DNA from 2 places in the Cupriavidus sp. 05N38 genome. Region 2 is predicted to be linked to the other one. Evidence: riboswitches for the same ligand, from Rfam matches in the RefSeq annotation. Region 2 holds a riboswitch; the other holds the start of a gene.
What was found. A riboswitch is a leader RNA that binds a small molecule or an ion and turns the genes downstream of it on or off. The one in region 2 is predicted to bind glycine.
Positions count from the first base shown of each region.

Region 1: linked by a shared signal. The riboswitch ahead of gcvT (glycine cleavage system aminomethyltransferase GcvT) and the one ahead of AC1DK4_RS30475 (D-amino acid dehydrogenase) in region 2 are both predicted to bind glycine.

Region 1 covers NZ_JBFTNF010000038.1:105,486-111,802, reverse strand. Annotated here, with positions in the region: gene AC1DK4_RS25410 (UvrD-helicase domain-containing protein) at 1-2,042, opposite strand, end outside; glycine riboswitch at 2,252-2,339, shown strand; glycine riboswitch at 2,361-2,493, shown strand; gene gcvT (glycine cleavage system aminomethyltransferase GcvT) at 2,595-3,722, shown strand; gene gcvH (glycine cleavage system protein GcvH) at 3,812-4,192, shown strand; gene gcvP (aminomethyl-transferring glycine dehydrogenase) at 4,307-6,317, shown strand, end outside.
Region 2 covers NZ_JBFTNF010000056.1:3,466-13,741, reverse strand. Annotated here, with positions in the region: gene AC1DK4_RS30490 (acyl-CoA synthetase) at 1-871, shown strand, start outside; gene AC1DK4_RS30485 (ferredoxin reductase domain-containing protein) at 1,079-1,471, shown strand; gene AC1DK4_RS30480 (hypothetical protein) at 1,762-2,886, shown strand; gene AC1DK4_RS30475 (D-amino acid dehydrogenase) at 3,012-4,265, opposite strand; glycine riboswitch at 4,415-4,514, opposite strand; gene AC1DK4_RS30470 (MFS transporter) at 4,602-5,972, opposite strand; gene AC1DK4_RS30465 (branched-chain amino acid ABC transporter substrate-binding protein) at 6,239-7,387, opposite strand; gene speB (agmatinase) at 7,500-8,477, opposite strand; gene AC1DK4_RS30455 (LysR family transcriptional regulator) at 8,603-9,505, shown strand; gene AC1DK4_RS30450 (AAA family ATPase) at 9,730-10,276, shown strand, end outside.

The DNA.
Region 1 (6,317 bases), on a different contig from region 2:
CGGTCCTTGGGGCTCATGGCGGGCGTGGCGTCCGCCGGCGCGGGCGCTTCCTCGAGCTTCATCTCGCCGATAAAGCGCGAAGGTTCGCAGGAGTAGGTGTCGCGCGCGCGCTTGCGCTTCTTGCACCAGCTGATGTGCAGGCTGCGCTGGGCGCGCGTGATGCCGACGTACATCAGGCGGCGCTCTTCCTCGATCTTCTCGTCGCCGAGGTCTTCGTCCTCGCGGCAATGCGGCAGGATGCCCTCTTCCACGCCGACCAGGAACACGTGCGGGTACTCCAGCCCCTTGGAGGCGTGCAGCGTGGACAGGCGCACCGCGTCGGGATCTTCCTCGCGGCCTTCGAGCATGCTCATCAGCGCCACGGTCTGGGTCAGCTCCAGCAGGTTCTTGCCTTCGTCGCCGAAGCCGTCGGCGGTGTCGAAGCCGGTGGCCTCGCCGCCCTCGGCGGCCTCGGGCTTGGTGCCCTTGCGCTTGAGCCAGTCGAGGAATTCGAGCGTGTTGGTCCAGCGCGACTGGGCCTGGCGCTCGTCGAACGTGTCGTACAGGTAGGCCTCGTAGTGGATGCCTTCCATCATGTCGTCGAGCACTTCGGTGGCGGGATCGCTGGCGGCGCGGCCGGCCAGGCGCACCATGGCTTCGCAGAACACGCGCAGCGGCTCGAGCTGGCGCGGCTGCAGCTTGCCTTCGATGCCGCCCATCATGGCCGCTTCGAACAGCGAGACCTTGGCCTGCCCGGCGAAGGTGCCCAGCACTTCCAGCGTGGCGTTGCCGACGCCGCGGCGCGGCGTGGTGATGGCGCGGATGAAGGCGGGATCATCGTCCGGATTGGCGATCAGGCGCAGGTAGGCGCAGATGTCCTTGATCTCGGCCTTGTCGAAGAAGCTCTGGCCGCCCGACAGCACATAGGGAATGCGCTCGCGCCGCAGGATCTGCTCGAACAGGCGCGCCTGGTGGTTGCCGCGGTAGAGGATGGCGTAGTCACGGAACTGCGCGCGCCGCTCGAACTTGTGCGCCGAGAGCCGGAACACCACCGACTCGGCTTCGTGCTCCTCGTCGTTCATCGGGTTGATGGCGATGGGGTCGCCCATGCCGTGCTCGCTCCACAGCTTCTTGTCGAACAGCTTCGGATTGTTGGAGATGACGGCGTTGGCGGCCTCCAGGATGCGCACGGTGGAGCGGTAGTTCTGCTCCAGCTTGACCACCTTGAGATCGGGGAAGTCGGTCTGCAGCAGGCGCAGGTTGTCCAGCGTGGCGCCGCGCCAGCCGTAGATGGCCTGGTCGTCGTCGCCCACCGCGGTGAAGGCCGGCGCGCGCAGGTGCGAGCCGCCGGCCAGCAGCTTGAGCAGCTGGTACTGGCAGGCGTTGGTGTCCTGGTATTCATCGACCAGGAAGTAGCGCAGGCGGTTCTGCCACTTCATGCGCACCGCTTCGTCGCGCGCGAACAGCTCGGCCGGCAGGCGGATCAGGTCGTCGAAATCCACCGCCTGGTAGGCGTTGAGCGTGGCCACGTAGTTGCGGTAGACCAGCGCGGCCTGGTGGTCGTCGGCGCTCTCGGCGGTGGCGATGGCGGTCTCTGGATCGACCATGCCGTTCTTCCACAGCGAGATGGTGCTCTGCACGCTGCGGATCAGCTTCTTGTCGGTGGTGGCGAGCTGCTCCTGCACCAGGCCGAAGCAGTCGTCCGAGTCCATGATGGAAAAGCGCGGCTTCAGCCCCACGTGCTCGGCCTCGGCGCGCAGGATCTGCACGCCGAGCGAGTGGAAGGTGCTGACCGTCATCTGCTTGAGCGGAATGCGGCGGCCCTCGCGCGTGGTCTTGCCTTCCATCAGCTTGGCGATACGCTCCTGCATCTCCTTGGCGGCCTTGTTGGTGAAGGTCACCGCGGCGATATGCTTGGGCTCGAACCCCTTGTCCTCGATCAGGTGCGCGATCTTCTGCGTGATCACCCGCGTCTTGCCCGAACCGGCGCCGGCCAGCACCAGGCAGGGGCCGTCGAGATAGCGGACGGCTTCGGATTGGGCGGGATTGAGTCCGTGGGTCATGCGTTTGGCGTGGTGGCGGAAGCGGATGGCGAAATGGCTGGCGAAGACGACGCGGCCAGGGCTGCCTGTGAAGACTGCGGCACCGGGGTGATGTCCCCGCAAGCGACAGCAGCCGCAGATGTTAACACGCCGGGTTGCCGGCCCCGGGGTGCCGGTGCCGTGCCGCGCGCCACGCGTTGACAAGCCACCGGGGCTGCCTGTAGAGTCGCGCCATCCGGCCGGGAGAGCGCGCAGATCTTGCGCCGCCGAAGGGGTATCACCCGAAAACTCTCAGGCACCATGGACTGGTCGGATCGGCTTGCAATATGCACACGATGCACGCCGTACTCTGGAGAGCGGCACCCGCCACGCGCGCAAGCGACGGCGAGCGTGCCCACCGAAGGGGCGCGCAGGGCACAGGTCCACCGGACCGCCTTGTAATCTCTCAGGTATCGAGGACAGAGGGGTCATCCGCCGCGGCGGATCTGGCAGCGCCATGGCGCGCCGGGTCTGGCGGCGGATGACCCTTTTTTCGTTTTCGAACCGAGATTTCCGCCTTCCCCCGAGGACTACATGACGCTCCAGGCCACGCCCCTCAATGCCATCCACCGCGCACTCGGCGCCCGCATGGTCGACTTCGGCGGCTGGGACATGCCGGTCAACTACGGCTCCCAGATCGAAGAACACAATGCCGTGCGCACCGACGCCGGCATGTTCGACGTCTCCCACATGTGCGTGGTCGACCTGGCCGGCGCCAATGTGCGCGCCTTCCTGCGCGGCCTGCTGGCCAACAATGTGGACAAGCTGCAGACGCCGGGCAAGGCACTTTATTCCTGCATGCTCGACGAGAGCGGCGGCGTCATCGACGACCTGATCGTCTACTTCTTCGCCGAGGACCGCTTCCGCCTGGTAGTCAATGCCAGCACCGCGACCGGCGATATCGAATGGATCACCGCGCGCAACGCCGCCACCGGCAGCGGCGTCACCATCACCCCGCGCCGCGGCGACAACGCCCCCGCGGGCGCCGCGCCGCTGGCCATCGTCGCCGTGCAGGGCCCGAACGCCCGCGCCAAGGTGTGGAGCGCCTTCCCCTCCACCCAGCCCAGCGAAGCCCTCAAGCCCTTCAACGCCATCGTGGTGCAGGATCCCGCCCTGGGCGAAGTCATGGTGGCGCGCACCGGCTACACCGGCGAGGATGGTTTCGAACTGGTGGTGCCGGCCGCGAACGTGGCCGGCCTGTGGGAGAAGCTGGTCGCTGCCGGCGTGCGCCCGGCCGGCCTCGGCGCGCGCGACACGCTGCGCCTGGAAGCCGGCATGAACCTGTACGGCCAGGACATGGATATCCACACCTCGCCGCTCAACGCCGGCCTGGCCTGGACCGTGGACCTGCAGAGCGAGCGCGACTTCACCGGCAAGGCGGCGCTCGTCGCCGGCGGCCAGACCCAGCAGTTTGTCGGCCTGATCCTGCGTGAAAAAGGCGGCGTGCTGCGGGCGCACCAGAAGGTGATCACCACTGCCGGCGACGGCGAGATCACCAGCGGCACCTTCAGCCCTTCGCTGTCCCTGTCCATCGCATTTGCCCGCCTGCCGCGCGACGTTGCCCTCGGCGCCGAGGTGCAGGTCGAGATCCGCGACCGCAAACTCGCCGCGACTGTGGTTAAACTGCCGTTTGTGCGCAATGGCAAGGCACTCGTGAGCTGAACGCTCGCACCGGTCACAGCGCGCCCGCCGGCGACGGATTGCCTCCGCCCGGCGGGCGCTGAAAAAACAAATTGAATCTGGAGAATCCCATGAATTTCCCCGCCGACCTGAAATACACCGAGTCCCATGAATGGGTGCGCGTCGAAGCCGACGGCACGCTGACCATCGGCATCACCGACCACGCGCAGGACGCGCTGGGCGACATCGTGTTCCTGGAGCTGCCGGAAGTGGGCAAGTCGGTCGGCGCAGGCGACGCGCTGGCGGTGGTGGAATCGGTCAAGGCCGCTTCCGACATCTACGCGCCGGTGGCCGGCGAAGTGATCGCCGTCAACGAAGCCGCCGTCGCCGCGCCGGAAAGCGTCAATGCCGACGCCTTCGATGCGTGGCTGTTCAAGCTCAAGCCGGCCAACAGCGACGACGTCAACGGCCTGATGTCGGTGGACGCCTACAAGGCCAACGTCGGCGCCTGACGCGACACCCTGCCGCTCCCGCGAGGCTTGCCTGCCACGGGAGCGGCGACTGAAGACTGATGCACGGCGGCGCGGCTGACCACCCGCCGCCCTGCGCCCAACGAGGTTCTTGCCATGAACGCCCCCCTGCCCATGAACGCAGCCAAAGGTGCCCGGCCCACGCTGGCCGAACTGGAGGCGCGCGACGCCTTTGCTTCCCGTCATATCGGCCCCGATGCCGCCGAGCAGCAACACATGCTCAAGGTACTCGGCTACGACAGCCGTGCCGCGCTGATCGACGCCGTCATTCCCGCCGCCATCCGCCGCCGCGACGGCATGCCGCTGGGCGAGTTCACCGAGCCGCTCACCGAGGAAGGCGCCCTGGCCAGGCTGCGCGGCCTGGCCAGCAAGAACCTGGTGCTCAAGAGCTTTATCGGCCAGGGCTACTACAACACGCTGACGCCCGGCGTCATCCTGCGCAATATCTTCGAGAACCCGGCCTGGTACACCGCCTACACGCCGTACCAGCCTGAAATCTCGCAAGGCCGCCTGGAAGCCATGCTGAACTTCCAGCAGATGGTCACCGACCTGACCGGCCTGGATATCGCCAACGCCTCGATGCTCGACGAAGGCACCGCCGCGGCCGAGGCCATGACGCTGCTGCAGCGGGTCAACAAGCACGCTTCCAACACCTTCTACGTGGCCGACGACGTGCTGCCGCAGACGCTGGAAGTGGTACGCACGCGCGCGCTGCCGCTGGGCATCGAAGTCAAGGTCGGCCCCGCGGCCGACGCTGCCGGCGCCCATGCCTTTGGCGTGCTGCTGCAGTACCCGGGCGTCAACGGTGACGTGGCCGACTACCGCGCCATCGCCGACGCCGTGCACGCCGCCGGCGGCCTGGTGGTGGCCGCCGCCGACCTGCTGGCGCTGACCCTGATCGCCGCGCCCGGCGAATGGGGCGCCGACGTGGCGGTGGGCAACTCGCAGCGTTTCGGCGTGCCGCTGGGCTTTGGCGGCCCGCACGCCGGCTACATGGCGGTCAAGGACGCGTTCAAGCGCTCCATGCCCGGCCGCCTGGTCGGCGTGACCATCGACGCGCAGGGCAACAAGGCTTATCGCCTGGCCCTGCAGACGCGCGAGCAGCATATCCGGCGCGAGAAGGCCACTTCCAATATCTGCACGGCGCAGGTGCTGCTGGCGGTGATGGCCTCGATGTACGCCGTGTACCACGGCCCGCAGGGCCTCAAGCGCATCGCCCAGCGCGTGCACCGCCTCGCCGCCACGCTGGCCGCAGGCCTGGAGGTGCTCGGCTACACCCGCACCAACGCGACCTTCTTCGACACGCTCACGCTGGTGACCGGCTTCAACACCGAGGCCATCCACGCGGCCGCCACCGCGCGCGGCATCAACCTGCGCCACGCCGGCGCCAACCGCATCGGCATCTCGCTGGACGAGACCACCTCGCGCGAAGACGTGATCGCGCTGTGGGAAATCTTCGCGCACGGCAAGCCGGTGCCCGGGTTCGACGCACTGGAAGCCGCCGCGCAGGACGCCTTCCCCGCGGCGCTTGCGCGCCAGAGCGCCTACCTGACCCACCCGGTCTTCAATACGCACCACGCCGAGCACGAGATGCTGCGCTACCTGCGCATGCTGGCCGACAAGGACCTGGCGCTGGACCGCACCATGATCCCGCTCGGTTCGTGCACGATGAAGCTCAACGCCACCAGCGAGATGATCCCGGTGACGTGGCCCGAGTTCAGCAAGATCCATCCGTTCGCGCCGCTGGACCAGACCGTGGGCTACCGCGAGATGATCGACCAGCTCGAAGCCATGCTGTGCGCGGCCACCGGCTACGCCGCGGTGAGCCTGCAGCCCAACGCCGGCTCGCAGGGCGAGTACGCGGGCCTGCTGATCATCCACGCGTATCACGCCAGCCGCGGCGAAAGCCATCGCGACATCTGCCTGATCCCCTCCTCCGCGCACGGCACCAACCCGGCCTCGGCGCAGATGGCCGGCATGAAGGTGGTGGTGGTGGCCTGCGACGAAGACGGCAACGTCGACCTCGCCGACCTGGCGAAGAAGGCCGAGCAGCACAGCCGCAACCTCGCCGCCATCATGATCACCTACCCGTCCACGCACGGCGTGT
Region 2 (10,276 bases):
GGGCGGCACCTGCGTCATGCTGCCGGGCTTCCAGCCCGACACCGTGCTGCGCACCATCGCGCAGGAAGGCATCTCAGACATGGTGCTGGTGCCCAGCATGATCCAGATGCTGGTAGATGCGTCAGGCTTTGCCGGGTACGACCTCACCAGCCTGCGCCGCATTGTCTGGGGCGCCGCGCCCATCGCGCTGCCGCTGCTGGAGCGCGCCATGGCCGCGCTGCCCGGCGTGGAATTTCTCCACGCCTACGGCATGACGGAGACAGCCGCCTCGGTGTCCGCCCACCACATCGGCAGCACCCCGCAGGCGCGCGAAGGCGGCCGCCTGCGCTCTGCCGGCCGCGCCGGCTACGCGGCCGAGCTGCGCATCGCCGGCCCCGACGGGCGCGAGGTGCCCACCGGCAGCATGGGCGAGATCCTGGCGCGCGGCCCCGCGGTGATGATGGGCTACTGGAACCGCCCCGAAGAAACCGCGCAGGCCCTGCGCAACGGCTGGCTGCACACCGGCGACAGCGGCTACATGGACGACGAGGGCTACCTCTACGTGGTGGACCGCATCAAGGACATGATCATCTCCGGCGGCGAGAACGTGTACCCCGCCGAGGTAGAGGAAACGCTGGGCCGCCACCCGGCCGTGGCCACCAGCGCCGTCATCGGCATCCCCGACGAGAAATGGGGCGAGGCCGTGCACGCCGTGGTGCTGCTGCGCGAGGGCGCGCAATCCACCGCGGATGAGCTGCGCGCGCACTGCCGCACCTGGCTGGGCGCGTACAAATGCCCCAAGAGCTTCGCGTTCCGCAGCAGCCTGCCGTTGTCGGCGGCGGGGAAGGTGCTCAAGAGTGAGTTGAGGAAGGAGTTTGGGGATGGGGTTTGAGTGTTTTCCGCCCCGCCTCCCGGCGCAGCACGGCGCCTTTGCCACAGACCCGCTGCTGCCAGGAGCCCGGAATCGAACGGAGCGCATGCCAATACGACGGTAAATTGGGGTACCAGGAGGCAATCGGCCAGATTGCTGGCGGACATGCTTCAGACTGGCAGGATCGAGACGTCTTCGAAGTCTCCATAAGAAAAGGGCCCGGCTGGTATGCCGGGCCCGCACTTCTTTACTTCGTCACCTCAGGGGTTCGCCGATCTGGCTGCGCGCCATGTAGATAGCGGCGCGCAGGGGCCGTCCGACACATATCGCATCGCCGTACAGCTCGAAGTGCATGGCAAAGGCGGCGCCCGATGCCTGCATGATGAACTCGCGGTGGGAAGCACCATCGAGATGACGGGGCCATTCAACAGCTTTCCACTTCACGCCATGGCGTCGTCCCGCGTCAGTGTCGTGGCCGGTGGTATTGGCGTAACACCTTTAGTCTCGATGGCCCACGCACTCAGAGCGCAAGGCATCCCGTTTGAATTGCACCGCATGCACGCCGCAGTTCTCATGACCGAGGAACGGACTATTACCGCCCCCGTGATTCCCATCCGCTGATCGCACGGCACCTTCCCTTCAGAGAGAAGAGAGAACCACATGGGAGAAGCAGAGCATTGCCGCCAGAGATGGCCGGTGCTAACGATGCCGCGTGCGAATCCGGTGCTGGCCATCAACTTGCACCAACTTGTCCCCGGTCGCATTCGTATAGTGTTCTAGAGGCAGGTCGTCAGGAGTTTGGTCACACGATTAGTGCTAATTGCATCACATCGCATCGCATCACCCGGGATGGCCTCGCATGCGCGGGTCAGGCGATCAGACAAGAGGTCCACCAAAAAGAACCAAAGACCATGGAACCCTCAAACCACGGAAGTATGCTTGGCACGCTGCGCCTTGCAAGGCTGGCGAATCGCAGGCCCCGCCTGTGGCTCGGGGTGTTCGCGCTGCTCGCTGGCTGTGGGTCTATCGGCCCCACGACCATCGTTGCGGACCGCTTCGACTACAGCGCGGCGATCGCGGACTCCTGGAAGCAGCAAACGCTGCTGAACATCGTCAAGCTTCGCTACATGGACCTGCCGGTCTTTGTAGACGTGGCGTCGGTTGTCAGTGGTTACTCGTTGCAGACTGGTGTGTCTATGAACAGCACTGTCTCCTCGGCCAACACCGTACAGGGCAATTTCGTTTCCGCCGGGGTACAAGGGGTATATACGGACCGGCCTACCATTACCTACACGCCAGCGACCGGGCAACGGTTTGTGCAGGGGCTGATGGTGCCGATCGAGCCCAGAAACATCTTCTTCATGCTTCAGAGCGGCTATGCCGCAGATTTCCTGCTGAGCATGACCGTGGAGTCGCTCAATGGCGTGCGCAATCGTTCGACGGTTGCAGGGGCGATGCGCGAGGCGGATCCCGCGTTTCTGCGAGCCATCGCATTGCTGCGCGACGTGCAGGGCGCCGGCGCGTTCGGGATGCGTGTTGAGGATAGCAAGAGCAAAGGTTCAACCGCCGTCGTGCTTTTCCGGCGTGACGGCGTGACTCCCGACATCGAGGAAAAAATGACCGAGATCCGCCGCCTGCTCAGAATGCCACTGACCAGGCAGGAGTTCATCCTCCGGTATTCCCCAGCCCGCGGCGCGGACGACGAACTTGCGGTGAACAGCCGCTCGATGCTGCAAATCATGAGCGCCTTTTCCAGCTACCTGGACGTTCCGGAGGAACACATCAGAGACCACAGTGCGCTGCCTGCGGTTGCGCCGGGCACAACTGAGAGGCAACAAGGCGCCCTAAGGATTCACAGTGGCAAGGAAAGGCCCGCCGAGCCATATGCTGCGGTACGGTACCGTGGCTACTGGTTCTGGGTTGAGCAAGGCGACCTGACAACGAAACGCGCCCTTGCGGCCATCATGTTGTTCTTCACGCTGGCGGATACCGGCAGTAAGGAGTCGCAGCCGTTGATCACCATCCCAGCCCAGTAGCGCGGCTCCCCAGCACGGGGCCGCCAGTCGACGTAGGCGCAGTAAAGGAGCCCCCGGCGCCGACATGCGAAGCTCGCTCCTGCCCGGAGCGAGATACCTGACTTGCCTTGCTGTCCGACTGCCTCCTACCCAACGGGATAGCTCTCGGCGATGGTCGTGCCGATCGTTGCCGCTGTTGCAGCAGACAACGTCCATCCAAGATGGCCATGGCCGGTGTTGTAGAACACCCGTGGCGCCCTGCCTTTTGACACGCGCGGCATCATGTCCGGCATCATCGGGCGAAGCCCCGCCCAGGGGACTACGCGGGAGGTATTGATTCGGAAGTTGCGACGCGTCCATGACACGAGCGGCTCGATGCGGTCGGCTCGGATGTCTCGGTTTTGTCCATTGAATTCGGCGGTACCTGCCACGCGGAACCTGTCCTTGCCAAGTCTGCTCGTCACGATCTTTGCGCTTTCGTCGAGCAGGCTGACCCACGGCCCGTTCGCCACGCTGTCGGCATCGTCCAGGTGCACGGTAATGGAGTATCCCTTGACCGGATAGACATTGATCCTGTCGCCCAGCATGCCGGCAATATGCCGGCTGCCCACACCGGCACAAACCACCAGCGCATCGCCGGCGATCTCGTACGCGGCACCGGCGTGGACCGATGGCGACGCCACACCGTCCACCGCCTGCAGGCCGATACGCACGCCGCTGGCGGATAGGTCGATGCTTCGCACGTCCCAGCCCTGCAGGAAGCGCACGCCGCGGCGCTCGCAAGCGAGCGCCAGGCCGCGCGTGAACTTATGGATATCCCCGGTTGAATCGGATGGCGTGAAGTACCCGCCAAAGTATTGGCCTTGCAACGTCGGCTCGATCGCCCGGATCTCCTGCGGCGACACCGCAAAGCGCTCCAGTCCGCCTGCCACGAGTAGCGCGTTCGTCCTGCCCGCGGCCTCGAAAGCCGCTTTGTCATGATAGAAGTGCAGGATGCCGCGGCGCTCCAGATCGAACTGGATATTCTCCTGCTCGGCCATGGCAAAGAGATGCTGGCGGGCGGCAATCGCCAACTTCGTCGTTTCGATGGTGTTCTCCCGATAACGCGCGATGTTCGACACAAACTCCCCCATCCACGAGTATTTGTGCCACGACGGCTTCGGGTTCACCAGCAGCGGCGCGTTGCGTTTCAGCATCCATTTCAGCCCTTTTAGTATCGTTCCCGCGCTGTTCCAGACTTCCGCGTTACACGCGGAGAGCTGGCCGCCATTGGCGAACGACGTCTCCATGGCGGGATAAAGATGGCGGTCGACGACAGTCACCTCGTATCCGAGTTTCGATAGCGTGTAGGCGGTGGTGACGCCGGTAATGCCGGCGCCTATGACTATGATTTGAGACATGGCAGGGTCCTCTGTCAGGCAAAGCGATGGCCGAATCCTCGGCTTCCTACCCCATCTGTCCCGGTACCTGAGAGCTTTGGCAGCGGCCGGTGACCGGTGCCGTCCCCTTCGGTGGGCATTCCTTGCAATGCCACTCTCCAGATTCTTGAATCGACGCCACAGTCCTTTTGCCTGAGAGTTTCCGGGGTGGTTGCTCCGTCGGCGCCGGGGATGGCACGTACCATCCCCGGTCTCTCCTGCGTCGTCTTGCAGCCGCTTAGTGGCCGCTTAGCGGCCGATTTGCGGCCGGGCTGCCCGGGATCACAGCCGATGCGTCAAGCTGCGCCCCTTGCTTGCTTAGTCCGGTAACGCACCGCCCGAAGGCGTACGGCTGGCCAGGATGGCAATCAGCGACACCACCGCAGCCCCGACCAGGTACCAGGCTGGTGCAAGCTTATTGCCCGTGGCGCTGATCAGCCAGGTCGCGACCAGGGGGGCGGTGCCGCCGAACAAGGCGTTCGCGCTGTTAAAGCACAGTGCAAAGCCGCTATATCGCACGCGGGTCGGAAAACTCTCCGACAGGAAGCACGGCAGCGTGCCGTCGTTGATGGTGAGGAAGGCGCCCAGTGCCACCTGAATCAGCAAGATGCCGACGATGCTGGCGCTCGACAGCGAATGGAACAGCGGCACCGTGAAGAGCGCGAACAGGATGCAGGCGGAAACCAGCATCGTCTTCCGCCCGAACCGGTCGGAAAGCAGGCCCATCACGAAAATCATCACGACATAGCTGGCCAGCGATACGGTAGAGACCAGGAAGGACACCGAGTCGCTCATGCCGAGTTCCTTTGACAGGTACACAGGCATATAGCTGAGCAACAAGTAAAAGCCGACGGCGTTCAGGCAGGTCACGCCGAAGCCGACCAGCATGGTACGGCGATGCGAGGTGAGCAACTCGCGCAGCGGCGCCTGCGGTGCGTGATTGGCGTGCTCCATCGCGACGAACTTCGGCGTATCTTCTAGTTGAAGCCGGATGTAACGGCCAACCAGCCCAAAAGGGGCGGCCAGCAGGAACGGCACGCGCCAGCCCCATTCGAGCAACTGTCCGGAGGTCAGCACCGTATGCAGCCCGGCGACGAACAGCGACGCGAACAGCAGGCCGGCGGCTTCCGCGGCAGGGATGACACTGGTGTAGAGCCCGCGCTTGCGGTTCGGTGCATATTCGGCAAGAAAGGCCGAGGCGCCGGCGTATTCGCCTGAAGCCGAGAAGCCCTGGACCAGCCGGATGACAAGCAGCAGTACCGGCGCCCACAAGCCCACCTGCCCGTAAGTCGGCAGGAAGGCGATCAGGAAGGTCGAGCAGGACATGATCATGATCGACAGCGACAGCGTATTGCGCCGGCCGAACTTGTCGCCGAAATGCCCCCAGATCACCCCTCCGATCGGACGCACGACGAAGGACAGCGCGAATACGGCATAGGTAGCCATCAGGCTGGTGGTCGGGTCGCTCTTGGGAAAGAACACTACCGCAATGACGGTTGCAAGAAAGCCGTAGGCGGCGTAGTCGAACCACTCGATAAAGGTGCCGATAAAGCCTGCCGCGGTAGCGCGGCGCAGTACCTGCCTGGTGTCGGCATCCACGGCGCTGCTGCGGGCCTGGCTCGCCGGGTATCCCGGGCGATTGCCACCTGGTAGCACCTCCGCGCCGCGCAAGGATTTCGTGTTACTCATACTCTGTCTCCGGATTATTTTGTCCTGGTCGCGCTACGTCTATCCAGGCATGGGCTTTTGCCGCATGCAACCGGCGACCAGTCTTGTGGTGTGTCTTGTTGTGTGTCTTGTGGATCTGCTCTGTGGGTAATAAGGGGTGTTGAACTCCTTATGCAGGGTAAGAAGGCGCAGCGATACAGCGGATCGCCGATCCATCGACAAGAAAACGAAATCCCGATGCCACGGCTATGTCGCGCCCGCCGACGAGGCATGCCAGCGAACTGGCGCTACCTGTCCTGCGGCAATGGCACCAGGGCGCTGTTGCGGTAGGTGTAGATGGTGATCGGCGAATCCCGCAGGTCGCGGTTGGGGTCGAAGCGGTATCGGCCGGCCACGCCCTCCATATCGATACCCGCCAGCGCTGCCCGGTACTGCGCCGACTCGACCGAGTTGGCTGTCTTCATCGCCTGGGCTACCAACCTGAGGCCGTCATAGATAGACGCGCTGTAAGTGAGCGGATCGGTGTTGTAGCGCTTCCTGTAGTCGCTCTTGAACTGGCGCCCCGGGCCGGTGTTCTCGAGCACGGGACCGCCCTGCGGGCAGTACACATGCTCGTCCACGGCATCGCCCCCCAGCCTGGCCAGTTCGATATTGCACATCGCATCGCCACCGAGCAGATAGGCGTCGGCCATGGCGAGCCGCTTCATCTGGCTGCGCAGGGGTCCGGCCTGCGAGTAGTAGCCACCATAGAAGATGCCGTCCACCTTCATGCCGCGTATTCGGGTCAGAATCGGGACGAAGTCTACGGCCTTGTCCGAGGTGTATTCGCGGGCGACGATCTCGATGCCTTGCGCCCTGGCTGCCTTGACGAACTCGTCCGCCACACCCTGGCCGTAGGCGGTCCGGTCGTCGATGACCGCGAAACGCCTGGCGCGCAGTTTGACCGAAGCAAACTCGCCCATGCGCTTGCCAAGCTGGCTGTCATTGGCCGAGATCCGGAAGACATAGGTGTACCCGGACTGGGTGACTGCCGGGTTCGAAGCCACCGTTGCCATCACTACCCCGGCCTGGTCCAGCAGGCGGGAGATCGGGATGGCGACGCCCGAGTTGAACGGCCCGAACACCACCTTCACGTCCCCGTCCACCAGGCGCTGGGCAACCGACATGCCGGTGCGCGGATCTGCGGCGTCGTCCTCGGAGACCAGGCTAAAACGCACGGCTTTGCCGTTGACGACAAGGCCTTGCGCATTCAGTTGATCGATGGCCATGCGCAGGCCGTTTTCATTGTCCTTGCCAATGGCGGCCTGCGGGCCGGACAGTGGCCCCGTCAGGCCGACCTTGACGACCTGCTGCTCCGCAGCCATGACGAAGGACGGCAACGGGCACGCCAGCACGCCGGCGGCCAGGCCTGCCCAGAAACGAGATTGACGAAACATTGCGGCTCCCCTTTTTTGCCAGGTCGCGCGACGCCGCTGAATGGCGCGCTGCATGGCCATGTAAAGACGACGGCATGCCTGATGACGACGCGGCCCCTTTTGCGTTCAGCGCTCAGCGCGCAGCGGCGCGCTTGAGCTTGCGCTGGTGCATCACCCGGCCGATCGTGTTGAGCAAAAGCTGCGCGGCAAGGATGGCGGTGGATCCCGTATGGTCATAGTCGGGAGCGACTTCTACCAGGTCGATCCCCACCACGTCGCCCTGCTCGGCCAGGCCAGCGAACAATTCCAGACCCTCGTAGTAAGTCAGCCCGCCATGGCTCGGGGTACCTGTGCCAGGCGCGATGGAGACGTCGAACCCGTCGATGTCGATGGTCAGGTAATAGCGTACGCCCTTCGGGATGCGGTCCAGCACCCCCTGGATGCCGAGCTTGCGAAGCTGGCGCACCGAGATGATGTCCGAGCCCATCTCGCGTGCTTGGGCATACCCCTCGCGTGCAGTAGAGGACACGTTGCGGATGCCGATCTGGGTCATGCCGCTGACGACGCTCTTCTCCGCGGCGCGGCGCAAGGGGTTGCCGTGACCGTGACGCACGCCATGCCGCTCGTCGACAAAGTCCAGGTGGGCGTCGATATGGACCACGTGGAACGGCTCCTGGCCTTCGAAGGCCGCGATGCAGGGGATATTGATCGAATGATCCCCGCCTAGCACCACGGGCAGCGCGCCGGCCTTCAGGATCTTGCGCACCCCGTATTCGATGTTGGCATGGCACTTTTCGGTATTGGTATGCACCATATCGGCGTCGCCAATGTCGACCATCCTGACCTCGCTGGCCGGCATGTACACGACATCGTCCTCGAAGTCATAGGCGCCACTGTGGCCGAAGGAGAACAGCGTGGACGCCTCGCGGATCGAGCGCGGCCCGAAACGCGCGCCGGCTCGCCATTGGGTGCCACAGTCGAACGGCGCGCCGATGACCGCCACGTCGGCGTCGATGGCATCCCAGTCAAGGCAGAGCGGCGATTTGCCGAACGTGCAGATACCGACGAATGGGAGGTCGAGCCGGCCCTTCTCATATTGATTTTCAGACATCGCGTTCACTAATCCTTTCTTCGTTGATGCGGTGGGGACGAGTTCATTCTGGACAACGGCATGGTCCGGTACAATCAGAATGTTTAGAACTTCAGTTCGTTAAAATCCGAACTAAAGACGGGAACGTGAAACTCCGCGATGTGGACCTCAAGCTACTGAGAATCTTCGAAACTATCGTGGGATGCGGTGGCTTTGCCGCGGCGCAATCGCTGCTGGGCATTGGCGCGTCCAGCATCAGCGAGCACATGACGCAACTCGAGACCCGACTGGGTGTGCGCTTGTGCGAGCGCGGGCGCAGCGGGTTTCGCCTGACCGAGGAGGGCCAGCAAATGCACGCTGCGGCCCAGCGACTGCTCGCGGCAGTGGACACCTTCCAGATGGAAGCCGGGACCATCCGCCGTGAGCTTCACGGCGTACTTCGCCTGGGGCTGATCGAGGCCACGCTTACCGACCGTGGGGCGCCTCAACTGGCCGCCATCCGCAGCTTTGGCCAAGCCGCGCCGAAGGTGCAGCTACATATCGAGATCGACTCGCCCAACCGCCTCGAACAGCGGGTGCTGGATGGCAGCCTCCACCTCGCGGTCGGACCGTTTCCGGACCCGGTAGCGGGCCTGGACTACCGCATGCTCTATCGCGAGGAGCAAGGACTTTACTGCGCATCGCCGCATCCGCTCTTCTCCCATGCCGGTCAGAAGGGCCAGGCGGAGCAGGTTGCCAGTGCGAACCTGGCGACGCGCGGCTACCTCGGGCGCCAGGAGCTTGACCTGCTCGGGATGCAGGAGGCTGCAGCGATGGTGGATAACGTCGAAGGGCGCGCCATGCTGATCCTGTCCGGGAACTACATTGGCTTCCTGCCGCCGCACTATGCCGATGCGTGGGTGGCGCCCGGCCTGTTGCGCCGTATTGCGCCAGAGCGCTACACCACGCATCTCGATTTCAAGATCATCACGCGGCGGGGCGCGCGCGAAACGCGGACCGTGCTGGCGCTGATCGATCACCTTGGAGAGGCCGCAAAGAAGGGGAGGTAACGGGTAACGTCCGGGGGCCTCGGCGGCTGACGCATCACACCTGATTCGGCGCGTTCTTGCTTAAAGCATCCTGGCGCCCCCCGCGTTTGTGCACGTTTTGCGCCGCTCCACACCAGAAGAGGGTATGCATGCACTCCGCGTGTGAACATATCTCGATTTCTGGGGCGCAATTGATAACATCTAATAGGTGAATCTTCCATGCGCCCGGAAAGGGTGCCTAGCCCATGCGCTGTGCAATCTGCGGGTTCGAGAATGCGGCAGGCGCAAAGTTCTGCGAGGAATGCGGCGCCAGGCTTGTGCGCGTCTGCCCGGCCTGCGGCCAGGGGGCGGCTGCGAGCGCCAAGTTCTGTAGCGAATGCGGCGCATCGCTAAGTGGACCTCCTGGCGGCACGCTCCCTGTCTCGACCTGTGCGCCCAACACGCCAATCGACTACACGCCTCCCTATCTGGCCGAGCGCATCCGGGCGGCGCAAGCAGAGATGGAAGCTCGCGGTCCGTCAGACGGCGAGCGCAAGACAATCACCGCGCTGTTCGCCGACATGGCCGGCTCGACCGCACTGATCCATGACCTCGATCCCGAAGATGCGCGACGCCTGATCGACCCGGTGCTGGCGCTGATGATGGAGGCCGTGCATCACTACGAGGGCTATGTGGCCAAGTCGATGGGCGACGGCATCCTGGCGCTGTTCGGCGCGCCGATCGCGAACGAAGACCATCCGCAGCGGGCCTTGCTGGCGGCGCTGCGCATGCAGGAGGCCATGCGCCGTTACG